DNA from 4 places in the Salinibacillus aidingensis genome. Region 4 is predicted to be linked to each of the others. Evidence: predicted binding sites of a transcription regulator. Region 4 holds the regulator's gene; each other region holds the start of a gene.
What was found. The regulator LexA, encoded in region 4, represses DNA repair genes until DNA is damaged. The targets are predictions, from matches to a motif close to CGAACATATGTTCG.
Positions count from the first base shown of each region.

Region 1 (3,217 bases), 770 kb from region 4:
AATTCTAGCTGCAAGCTTTGCCCCAGCTGCTTTCAGCTATGTTTTCAGAAACTTCGAAGGAAAAACCCAGACGATCTCCATTGCTTTAATTAATACAGGATTTCTGTTCGCCGGGATTTTCGGACAGATTTTATCAGCCTTTTTCGTTTTTTCATTTTCATTCCATACTCTATTTTACGCCTTTAGCGGGATCTATTTCACTTGTTTTATCTTACTTTTGATCACATTAAAGTATTCCAAAAAAAGGAAGAGTGGCCGGAACCATCTCCTCCTTCATATTGTAACACTTATTCGACATCAGACCCTTAGAAAATTATATTTCACTACATTTTTTCTGCTGTTTACCGTTATGCTCTTCTATGGTGGATTTGAGATTTTTCTTGCAACAGGAAATGAAACCTTCCCGTTCTCCTTGCAGACCTTTCGCTTTATTGGGCTTATCGGAATCATTCCAGCCTTTTTTGCCAGCCGGCTGGAGGTACGATTTGGACCTGTATCTGTTCTGGTCACAAACCTTTTACTCATGTCAGCAGGATTTCTGTTCCCGATTTTCTATTTACATGAATGGACCTTAATCATCGCGTCCATTTGTATGATTGGTTCCACTTCCCTGACCATTCCTATGGTGATTCTGTTAGTCGGACGATTTGCAGGTGAAGCTAAAGGGCGGGCAATTTCTTTATATTCCTTTACGCTGTTAACTGGGGCAAGTATCGGGAGTGTCTGTGCAGCCTTTATACCTTTTCAGGAGATGATACTGGGGATTGTGACAGTATTTGCCGGATTGGCATTCATCACCCATACACTAAAAAAGGATCAGGCAGTGGATGTAGCCTCCTATCATAATGGATAGGAACCTCTACTGCCTCATCCTTTTAAAGCGATAGCCATGTGTGAAAATCAGTCACAGCACAGATGAAAAACGCTATTTATAGGCTTGTTTTGAAGCCTTGGAAGAGGGATCTTCATCCTGCTTACGATTTGTCTGATCGCTAAGTTTAATGACTTCCTCTTCTTCTTCTGATTTCTTTTGCAGCTTTCGTTCAACGATTTTTCCGATAATCCAGAAAAGGGCAATACAGACACCAACAATAATCGTTTTAACAGGCTGCTGAGCAAACGATGTAATACTTTCTCCAACATACGAAATGGTAAAAATCATGACAGCCTTACCCATGATAACGGCTAATACAAACTGTTGAAAGTGTATTCTGGATAGACCTGCAACGACATTAATAACCGATGAGGGTGAAAACGGAAAGCATAGCAGTAAAAATAACGGACCGAAGCCATGTCGTTCAAGCCAATGCATCACTCTTTTCACCTGTTTGTTTTTCTGAATAAATTTTAAAGGTCTTGTATTTCCCAGCTTTCGAATAATCAGAAAGACAATAATGGCTCCCATTACTGATCCAATCCATGATAGAAGAAAACCTTTGAAAAGGCCGTAAGCCATAGAATTGGCCAGCACAAAAACAAACAATGGCAAAAAGGGCAACAGGGCCTCCAGCATAGGAAGAATCAGCCCGGGTAAAGGCCCAAAGCTTTCATACGTTTCCAGCAGCTTCTTTATGAACTCATCAAATGTATTATTTTCAAACATATTCTGTATATCATCAAAATTTTCAATACTAAATATCATCATTCTGCTCCTAACATGTCGCCTATTCTTTTATTATATCTTTCATTTTAAAGAAAAACGACCTTTTTGCCCACATAATTCGGAATTTTTTTATTTTAGTTGCATTTCTTTTTTATTGTTCCCAAATTTTTTTAGTTTTAAAATGGCCGATCATTGTATATAATAATCATAAGAACAAATGTTCGATTATGGTTGTGGGGGAACGAAAAATGAGATATCTAAATGAGGAAGAGTTTAAAACGGCATCCAGGTTTTTATTTCTTACCATGTCCATTGTCGTATTGGAGCAGGATATTAAGAACGTTGAATCGGGAAATTTTAAAATAAAAGAACCTTATGTAGAACTGTTAAGAAGGATGGAGCACGAAGCACGTATGGAGCGTAAAAACCTGCAAAAACAAATGAAGCAGAAAAATCTCCAGGTCATCTTTATACAGAAGAATGATACCTTTTCCACTTATCTGTTTCTGGGAAATGGCTATGAAGAAGAAAAACGCTATTTTAACCCGGCCATACGGAAAAAAGTGCAGAATCTATTATATGAACTGATGTATCGGGCCATGCACACCAGGCGAAATGGAACATAATAGGATTAGCTGAAACAGGCCCTTGCATCTGCAGGGCCTGTCTTGTTTCTTAAATAAAAGGCTCAGCCACCTGCTCATGATCACTATTCCGTTTATAATGCAAACGCTCGGTCAGCTTATAACGAAACTGAGCTGTACGCTGAATCTGATTCATCATAGAGCCGTGGGATACAGCAACAATAATCTCCTGTCCTGTTTTAAATTCAATGACTGTTCTTCCTTTATCCAATGGATGAATACGTGCAATGTGAGAATGGGCAATCCATGCGCATGTAGGGTTATTGGGAGATGTAGTCGGGAAGAAAAACATACCACTGTGAGGATCTATCGCTATCGGGGATTTATGGGTAATTCCGCATACACCTTTCGTGCCTTCCTGTCTGCCTCTCAGAGTTATGAAGGGACATAAAAAGGCAGCTAACTCATTAAAGATTGCTGCCTTTTTTAATTTATTCTACCGGCGTAAATTTAACTGGTACATTAATTTCCATAGTATCATCAACTTCTGCATTGAATACATAACTAGGTATATGATAATCAGGGTTTGGTCCTAGTGTTTCTGATAATTTGGAAGAACCATCCCAACCGTCAATAAATACATTACCAGATCCTTGGGTAGGTTCAATTTTATATCTTCCAGGCGGAAGATCATCTCCAACTGTATAATGTCCAGCACCTAATTTGATTGGTTCACCTTTAGCTTCTTCTACACCTCCCTGTAATTCTTGTAGTTTATTCTTGTTCGAGACAATATCAGCTTTTAATTGAGTTAGTTCATCTTTCTTTTCTTCAATTTTTGTTTGGATTTCTTCTTCATTTTTGGCTATTTTATTCAAGCGATCATATTTTTCTTGATTGTCTTCAAGTTCATCTGAAATTTGATCTCTTTCCTTGGTTTTTTCGTCGATAGTTGTTTCTATAGCATTTAACTTGGATTGTTTAATATCAATTTCTTCAACAAGCTCGTCATAAGTAACCATTTTTTCAT
Region 1 covers NZ_AP043759.1:863,709-866,925, reverse strand. Annotated here, with positions in the region: gene ACZ5OK_RS04850 (MFS transporter) at 1-853, shown strand, start outside; gene ACZ5OK_RS04845 (TVP38/TMEM64 family protein) at 926-1,645, opposite strand; gene ACZ5OK_RS04840 (YhjD family protein) at 1,852-2,229, shown strand; gene ACZ5OK_RS04835 (competence protein ComK) at 2,279-2,620, opposite strand; gene ACZ5OK_RS04830 (hypothetical protein) at 2,679-3,217, opposite strand, start outside.
Region 1: ACZ5OK_RS04840 (YhjD family protein) is a predicted target of LexA. The motif match lies at 1,814-1,827, and genes of this name have one in related genera.

Region 2 (3,217 bases), 330 kb from region 4:
TAAAGGGACAGTTCCGGAAAAAATAAAAAAACTACAAGAAAAGGGAGGAGGATAAAATGTCTCATCATAAGCCCTTTAATGATGCCATCGATCATATGCAGCGTGTAGAAGGGGCTCCAGTTGGCAGGGGAGGGCGCCTGCCAAAACCTATTAATTTCATAGGTTACTTTCTATTTGGCGGAATGTTCATCATGACCGTATTAATCATCTTTCTGCATTTTTTCCAAGGCTGAGGTACAGAACAGATGACAGAAGAATTAAGACAGCTTTTATAGTAGGACTAAAGGCACTAAAGCCGAATGTGTGAAAAAAAGGCTCTGAGCTTTGTTTAAAGCTCAGAGCCTTTTCTGATTTTATAGAATAAGTTCAGTGGATAAATGGGCCTTTCGTTTGGATGCTTAGATTCTGCGTAATTGAATCGTTTTAATGATATGATCATCTTCCTTACGCATAATAATATCTGCCCGGTTCTTGGTCGGTTTTATGTTTTTTTGCAGGTTTACACTGTTAATGTTGTTCCAGATTTCTGTAGCTACTCTGGTCGCTTCCTCATCAGACAGATTGGCATAACGATTGAAATAAGACTTTGGATCCCGAAACGCTGTTGAACGCAGCTTTTTAAACCGGTCAACATACCAGCGTAATAAATCGGCTTCACTGGCATCAACATAAAGGGATAAATCAAAAAAGTCCGAAACGAACACACTGTGCTTGGACGGTTTAGGTGTTTGCAGCACATTAATTCCTTCAACAATGACGATGTCCGGCTGTTCCAGGGTATTGTATTCACCCGGAATGATGTCATAGGTTAAATGTGAATAAATGGGAACCTTCACCTGTTGTGCTCCGGATTTCAGTTTAATTAAACAATCTACCAGTGCTCTTGTGTTATAGCTTTCCGGAAATCCTTTGCGATTCATAAGTCCTCTTTCTTCCAGGACTGCGTTCGGATAAAGATAACCATCCGTCGTAATGATTTCCACTTTTGGATGATTGGGCCATCGGGATAATAGGGCTCTGATAATACGGGCTGTTGTGCTTTTCCCAACCGCCACGCTTCCCGCAATTCCAATAATAAAGGGTACCTTGTTCGTTTGCTTGCCAAAGAACGTATCCGTAATGGAGTGGAGCTGCTGGGACCCGGTTATGTATAAATTAAATAAGCGGGTTAAAGGTAAATAAATATTTGAAACTTCCTCCATGGATAGCTGTTCATTGACGCCCTGCAATTCCTCAATTTCAGATTCCGTTAAGGTCATCGGTGTGTTAAATCGGAGCCTGGCCCACTCCTCTTTCGTAAATGTCATGTAAGGTGAGTAGTTTTCCATAAATATACCTCGTTTATCTATGTCATATTTTTGTCAAATTTTACGATACTTCTAATCTATCATAATACAAACTTTACAATTTCATCAACTACCAAAAATAGCGCTTTCATGGATTTGGAAAAAACTGCACTTGATAAACCGAACATATATTCGCATAATAAACATATAATGATTTACTAAGGAGCGGTTATTTATGGGCAATCCAGTCATTGATTATAGTGCTTTTCCAGAGCGAAAAATTTTATGTATCGATATGAAGAGCTTCTATGCCAGCTGTGCCGCTGTGGCCCGTGGTCTTGATCCAATGACCTGTCATCTTGCGGTTGTTGGAAATGTGGATCGTCCGGGCAGTGTGGTGCTGGCAGCGTCTCCTGCGTTAAAAAAGGATTTTGGAATTCGCACGGGGAATCGTTTGTTTGAAATTCCGGATGACCCGAAGATTGTTGTTGTCCCCGCACAGATGAAGATGTATCTGGAAATCTCTGTGGAAATCACCCGTCTGTTCCACCAGTTTGTACCGAAAGAATCCATTCATACCTATAGTGTTGACGAAAGCTTTCTTGATGTGACCGGGACGGAGAAAATGTGGGGTAGCGCACAGGAATTAGCCGGACGGATTAAACAGGAGCTGCTGGAGACCTTTCAAATTCCGTCAGCTGTAGGAATTGGACCCAACATGTTAATGGCAAAGCTGTGTCTGGATTTAGATGCCAAAAAAACCGGGATTGCTGAATGGACCTATGAGGATATTCCAGAGAGGCTTTGGCCGGTTTCTCCCTTAAGTCAAATGTGGGGAATTGGCTCAAGGCTGGAGCGAAGACTGAATCGAATGGGGATTACAAACGTCCGTCAGCTTGCTCATTATCCACTCGAAAAATTGGAGAAAACATTTGGAGTCATGGGGAATCAGCTGTTCTATCATGCCAATGGAGTGGATCTATCGGAATTAGGAGCACCCATTTTAGATGGACAGATCAGCTTCGGAAAAAGCCAGATTTTACTTCGCGATTATACTGATCCCGAGGAAGTGCGCTATGTCATTTTAGAAATGTGTGAGGAGGTGGCCAAACGTGCCCGGGAAAGTCATAAAATTGGCCGGACAGTAAGCCTTGGAATCGGTTATAGCAAAGATGAAGGGGGAGGAGGCTTTTATCGTTCAAGAACGATGGATGAACCGACGAATATCACTTCAGATATTTTCTCTGTTTGCATGCAGCTCTTTCAGCAATTCTATGAGCAGAAAACGGTCAGAAAAATTTCGATTGCACTTTCGAACATTATGGAGGATGATTACATTCAACTTAGTCTGTTTGATGAAGATCGGGATAAAAAACGGGCGTTAGCCTATACAGTGGATGATATTCGCAATAAATATGGAAGTGCGGCTTTGCTGCGGGCGGTTTCCTATACAAAAGCCGGCACTGCCGTTCATCGAAGCGGACTTGTTGGAGGACATTATGCAGGGGAAAACCATTAGTGGATCGATGATAATAGCTTGCAATTTCAACATAACATCACATTTTTTCTTAATAAAGGGAGTTTTCTATAAATTATAACAATTTCTATTCATCTTAATGAGTAAATTATGTTATGATGCTATACAAATATAAGAAAGGATGAAGCAGATGTCTCTTGAAAGTGTAAAAGCTCATTTCAAACAATGGGATCGTGAACAGGATGTGATGGAATTTGATACCTCGAGTGCAACCGTAGGAGAAGCTGCGGAAACAATAGGTGTTATCCCGGCTCGCATTGCAAAAACACTTTCTTTTCGCGGACAGGAGGAAAAGGCCATTCTCGTAGTTGCTGCAGGAGATGCGAAAATTGATAACAAAAAGTTTCGCAAAACCTTTGGCTATAAAGCACGAATGCTAAGTCCGGATGAGGTG
Region 2 covers NZ_AP043759.1:1,961,134-1,964,350, reverse strand. Annotated here, with positions in the region: gene ACZ5OK_RS10655 (SDR family NAD(P)-dependent oxidoreductase) at 1-26, shown strand, start outside; gene ACZ5OK_RS10650 (hypothetical protein) at 57-233, shown strand; gene coaA (type I pantothenate kinase) at 399-1,328, opposite strand; gene ACZ5OK_RS10640 (Y-family DNA polymerase) at 1,522-2,805, shown strand; gene ACZ5OK_RS10635 (YbaK/EbsC family protein) at 2,954-3,217, shown strand, end outside.
Region 2: ACZ5OK_RS10640 (Y-family DNA polymerase) is a predicted target of LexA. The motif match lies at 1,468-1,481, and genes of this name have one in related genera.

Region 3 (3,217 bases), 1.0 Mb from region 4:
GTTTGTCAGCGACTGAACCTTATCCTCTTTTTCCTCTTCTTCTGCAGCTGTTGTTGCCTTGATCACATCATGAATATCCTTTTGAATCGTCTGTGGCACAATTCCATGCTCTTCATTATAGGCAATCTGCTTTTCCCTGCGTCGATAGGTTTCATCGATAGCAATCTGCATGGAATCCGTAATTTTATCGGCATACATAATGACTTTACCCTGAGCATTCCGGGCAGCACGACCTGTTGTCTGAATCAGGGAGCGCTGTGACCTCAGGAATCCTTCCTTATCCGCATCAAGAATTGCTACCAGGGACACCTCAGGAATGTCCAGCCCTTCCCTGAGCAGGTTAATTCCGACTAATACGTCATATTTTCCGAGGCGTAAATCCCGGATCACTTCAATTCGTTCAAGGGTTTTAATCTCAGAATGGAGATAGGCAACTTTAAATCCAACATCCTTTAAGTAGTCGGTCAGATCCTCAGCCATTTTAATCGTTAAAGTTGTGACAAGTACACGTTCATTCCGCTCCGAACGCTCCTTCACTTCACCGATTAAGTCATCAATCTGTCCTTTGATTGGACGGACGTCAATTTCCGGATCCAGCAAGCCGGTTGGCCGGATAATCTGCTCGGTCATTTTCGGTGTATGCTCAAGCTCATACGGACCTGGTGTTGCGGATACAAAAATCGATTGGTTAATATGCTTTTCAAATTCCTCAAATTTTAACGGACGGTTGTCCAAAGCGGATGGCAGACGGAAACCGTGATCAACCAGCGTCTGCTTCCGGGCTCTGTCCCCATTGTACATTCCCCGTACCTGAGGAAGGGTTACGTGTGACTCATCCACAACCAGAAGAAAGTCATCCGGAAAGTAATCAAGCAATGTATAAGGTGTTGCTCCCGGTTCACGGAAGGTCAAATGCCGGGAATAGTTCTCGATTCCGGAACAGAAGCCCATTTCCCTCATCATTTCCAGATCATAGTTGGTCCGCTGCTCTAACCGCTGAGCTTCCAGAAGCTTGTTATTGGCTCTAAGCTCGGATAAGCGCTCCTCCAGCTCCTTCTCAATATTCGTAATCGCACGCTTCATTTTCTCTTCCCGGGTGACGAAGTGGGAAGCCGGGAAAATCGCCACATGCTCACGGTCCCCAATAATTTCACCGGTTAAAGCATCCACTTCCCGAATCCGATCAATTTCATCACCGAAAAATTCCACCCTCAGGCAATGCTCTTCACGGGAGGCCGGAATAATTTCGACGGAGTCTCCACGCACACGGAAGGTCCCCCGCTGGAAATCAATATCATTACGGGCATACTGAATATCAACCAGATCACGAAGCAATGCATCCCGATCCTTTTCCATACCTATACGTAAGGAAACTACCATTTCCCCATATTCCTCCGGGGAACCTAAGCCATAAATACAGGAAACACTCGACACAATAATGACATCCCGGCGTTCAAATAAAGCAGATGTCGCCGAGTGCCGCAATTTATCAATCTCATCATTAATGCTTGCATCTTTTTCAATGAAGGTATCTGTCTGCGGCACATAGGCCTCAGGCTGATAATAATCATAATAGCTCACAAAATATTCCACAGCGTTGTTGGGGAAATACTCCTTAAACTCACTGTAGAGCTGGCCTGCCAATGTTTTATTATGGGCAATTACAAGGGTAGGCTTATTCACTTCCTTAATCACGTTCGAAACTGTAAACGTCTTCCCTGTCCCCGTAGCACCAAGCAGTGTCTGATGCTTCGTGCCTTTCTGAATTCCACCCACCAGCTCTTTAATAGCAGTAGGCTGATCTCCCTGTGGACTGTATTTTGACTCCAACTGAAATTGCGTATCCAATCACCGAACCTCCATTCTCCGACAACCAATGTATAATCAAAGCCTGTTTCCCAGTACTTTGTTCCGAAATCGACGTTTCACATATTTTTTTCGTTGGCTCATCAAGTCTTCCTAAAGTATAACAAAAAACGAACAAACATTCTATTTTTTTACACTTCTTTTCTGTTCTATTAATAGGATATGTTTTTTTGCAGCGTATTGCAAAGGAAGTGGAAAGGCAATGAAGGACTATAGCCTGCAGGTTGTTCACCAAAGTTACCTTCATCCCCTGGTTGAAGGCAACCAGCCAGGGATTCTTATATTTAAATGGCCTTCATTCCCTTTATGAAGGCCATTTCCCCTATAAAATATTGCACAGATGGCCCTCACCATTGCACCTGTCTCCAACTCCAGAATCAGCAAAAACCCCGGCCACCACGCCGGGGTTTTCACTCCTATCCAATGATCATCATCTATTAATCCGATTCCTTCACATAATCCAGCAGGCGGCGAATGAGCTGGGCCCGGTTTTTCACCTCCATTTTTTTCAGTAGCTGACTGACATGCTTTTTTACTGTTATCTGACTTACGGATAATCGATTCGCAATCTCTCCGTTTGTCAGCCCCTCTACAATTAATTCAGCAACCTCGAATTCTCTTGGTGAAAAGGGAAGACTTTTTTTCGGCAGATTCAGGTTGGTCTGCCGTGCAAGGCTTGAAGCCAGTTCATCTAAATAGGAGACAAGCCGGGGCCCTCGGACATCCAGTATAAACGTAGGAGATGGGACATTAGGACCGTAATCAAAGTGGGTAGCACCTTTTACCTGCTGAAAGCCCAGCCGCTGCAGCATTTCCTGATACATTTTTAACGGTGTGGATGCGATGATGCGTCCCCCGGATAATAGCAGAGGCATAAGTCTGTACAGCAAATAGGATCGTTTCACCGGGTCTTCAGGGTTATGAACATCAATCATCCGGATAAACCAGCCGGCCACCTCATCCTCAGCCACCTTTAATTCACTCAGCTCTCCTACTGAAAGTCTATTAAAATAGCTTCTCGTAACCGGCATATTCTTTAAAGTAGGGATCGTTTTACGGTGGATGGGGATGACTATCGATATGCCAACCGTTTTTCCTTTTTCGTCCTTAAGCATTTTAAAAACATCATAGCCGAGCTGCTTCAACGTCTGAACGTCAATTAATTCATTTTCACGCTGATTGTGTTCACTCGACACCCGAAATTGATGATTCTGATCCGTACCTGGATGATAGTAATCCACTTCATAGTTGGGCGCATGCCCCTGACGCCCCTCAAAATACTCTGCAATCTCGAGAAAATTATGCCGGCTTCCGGTTTCCAGACGATAATTCGAGCCTTCAGCCAAATCAA
Region 3 covers NZ_AP043759.1:2,631,388-2,634,604, forward strand. Annotated here, with positions in the region: gene uvrB (excinuclease ABC subunit UvrB) at 1-1,848, opposite strand, end outside; gene ACZ5OK_RS13960 (LuxR C-terminal-related transcriptional regulator) at 2,304-3,217, opposite strand, start outside.
Region 3: uvrB (excinuclease ABC subunit UvrB) is a predicted target of LexA. The motif match lies at 1,978-1,991, and genes of this name have one in related genera.

Region 4 (3,217 bases):
CTTAAAAGATTTACGCAAGTTTTTTAAATAGGCCTGACGTAAATCATTCTGCTCTTTTTTCTCCTCTTCAGTTAATCCTTCATTTTTCGATTTATTGGCTAAATAATTGATACGATCAATTTTATCCTGTGATAACATATGAACGCTCCTTACATTTATAATCAAGACAATTTTCACAATTTCTACTGACTCTGCTTACAGGAAACACACACCGCTTGCCACGTTTTGCCTGCAGAGCCCTTGCCAAAAACAAAAAGCAAGCGTCACTATTACAGACTCTTGCTTGCTCTTTTGTTAATCTTACATGGATTTATTTTGATTTTCAAGCGTATACTCCTGGAATCTGCGATGAACGGTTGCTTTTGATACGTCATACCCCATACCTCGTAGTGTAGAAGCAATTTCAGCAAAAGTTAAGCCGTTATTTCTAAGTTTAACCACTTCATCAATTGGAAATGTCTTACGTTCTCTTCCAGGAGACTCATGAATATTTGATAGATTATTTTCAGGCCTGTACCCATTTGATACGGCCTTTTTCATTCCTCTTTTAATCTTTATATTATGGAGCTTTCTCTGATACTCTTCTACGATCGATACAATTTGTAAAACCATGGAGTCCGATTCAGAGAGTTGAATCTCTCCCTGGTGGGAAATTGTATATATTGGGATGCCCAGTTTTTGAAGCTGGTGGAGCAAAGCTATTTTTGTATTGCCCCTGCCAAGCCTTGTCTCGTCCTGAATAAAGAGTACGTCCGCTTCATTTGATGAGAAAAGCTCCAGCATCCTGAAAATACCTTCACGCTCGATTTCATAACCACTTTGTTTTTCTTCAATGATATCTGCTATCTCATAATGGCTTTGATTTGCCAGTTGAATGAGTTCTTCCTTCTGTCTTTTAATAGATGTTGTCTGTTCTTCTTTGTCTGTGCTGACACGACAGTATATAACCGCCCTCAATAATTCCACCTCTTAACTATGTAAAAAACTCTTAGCTAATAGATAATGCATAATATAAGATTACTAGAGTCAGTCCGAAAAGTGAATAAAACGCAATGTCGATTTTTGATACTTTATTAAACATTAAAATCGCCTCCTAACAAAAATAGAACCTTTGTTCGCTTTTGTCTATTTTCATTATATCAGAACACCTGTTCCTGTCAACCGTTTTTTCCGAACGAATGTTTGTGAAAAGTGGAAATACATGCTATAATACAGACAATTGATATATATGTACGAGGTGAGAAAAATATGACCAAGCTATCCAAAAGGCAAGAGGCGATCATGGAATACATAAAAGAGCAGGTAACGGCTAAAGGCTATCCACCTTCAGTAAGGGAAATTGCGCAAGCAGTAGGACTCGCTTCCAGCTCTACTGTTCATGGACATTTATCAAGACTTGAAGAAAAGGGCTTTATACGCAGAGACCCAACAAAACCAAGAGCGATTGAAGTGCTGGAACTGGAAGAGGAAATGAATAATGCTCCAAAAACAGAAGCCTTTTACGCACCGGTCATTGGTAAGGTAACAGCCGGTGAACCTATTACAGCAATCGAAAATATTGAGGAATATGTACCTGTTCCAGAACATCTGGCCATTTCAGAAGACGATCTATTTGTTTTGAATGTTGCTGGAGAAAGTATGATTGAAGCCGGTATTCTTGATGGCGACCGGGTAATTATTCGTAAGCAGCGATCCGCTCAAAACGGAGAAATCGTTGTCGCTATGACGGAGGATGAGGAGGCAACCGTGAAGCGTTTCTTTAAGGAAAAGGATTATATCCGACTCCAGCCTGAAAACGCAACAATGGATCCGATTATTGTTAGTGATGTGACGATATTGGGGAAAGTGATTGGATTATTCAGGGAAATACACTAACTTTTAAAACTAGATTTATAGTTTAGAAAAGACTCTTACTTAATTGTAAGTAGTTCACTTTCGATGGAGAAAAACCTAAATAAATGATTAAATAGCATACCAAATAGCACATTGTTTGGTATGCTATTTTTTGTTTATATATCAATGTTTACTTATAAATAACATCACTTTTAGCTTTATATTTAGCACACAAATTAACAGTCCACTAACAGTTGATTAGTAGGGTGATAATTGCTATGTTATTTTTAACGTTAAATAGGGTAATTGTATTATCTTTTGTGAATTTTAGGGTAAATCCGAGTATATGTTATAAAAGAGATATAAGATATTGTGAAATTATATACTTAAACTAAAGAGGCAGAAGAGTTTAATAAAAGTTTGGGGGACTTAGTATGGAAGATTTTAAAAATGATACATACATAGTATTGGATTTACCTAAAAAAATTGCTGATAAAGTAAAGAAGATAAGGTCTGAACATAACTATACAATGTCTTTACCCGCAGAAATAACGGTTACTGGGTCAAGTGGAATAGGAGTATTACAATATGAACAAAATCCAAGTAATGTCTATTCAACGATTAAAGATGTGACCTCACGAATAAAACCGATTAAATGTAATTTCGGAGAAGTTAGTAGCTTTCCAAATACAGATATTTTCTTTTTTACCTTACAAGATGAAGGTCCTATTCGAGAATTACACAAAGAACTTGTAAAATCGGATATAAAATTTTTAGAAAACCCATTTCCTTATAAGCCACATTGCACATTATGTAACAATTCATCTCTAACAGATATAGAAACTCAAGAATTATTATCAAAGGAAATTAGCGAGGAATTTATTCTTGATACGGTATCAGTTTATTCTTTGGAAAGAAAATCTAATGATGTTGTAAATGTAAGTTTGCTTAAACGGTTTAAGTTGTCTGGAAAATAATAGATGTCTTATTCAACAAACAGGTGCTTTAGTTGAACAAGACAATATAATTGAAAACAAAGAAAAACGCTTGGATAAGTTATGTATATCCAAACGTTTTTGCGGTTAAAACAAGTGTTAAAATGGTTATTAAAGATGCTTCGAAACCATATGCTATTTGTTATGTGATTTGATATTTTCTCCACGGTAAGTGAACTACTTAACTTAATTGTAAGAGTCTTTTTTCAAGTTTTTGAAACCAGGATTTAAGAATAAAAGCTGCACAAAGCCACATAATAACTAAAAAAGTGGTGATGGAATGAGTCGGCTTGTAAAGCTTAATAGCATATTAAATATTCTTCTAATTGTTTTGACACTTATTCATCATTTTACAATTAGAAATTCTTTAGACTCTCTAAAGAGTAAAT
Region 4 covers NZ_AP043759.1:1,634,534-1,637,750, reverse strand. Annotated here, with positions in the region: gene ACZ5OK_RS08855 (DUF896 domain-containing protein) at 1-138, opposite strand, end outside; gene ACZ5OK_RS08850 (YneB family resolvase-like protein) at 301-957, opposite strand; gene lexA (transcriptional repressor LexA) at 1,249-1,875, shown strand; gene ACZ5OK_RS08840 (2'-5' RNA ligase family protein) at 2,268-2,810, shown strand.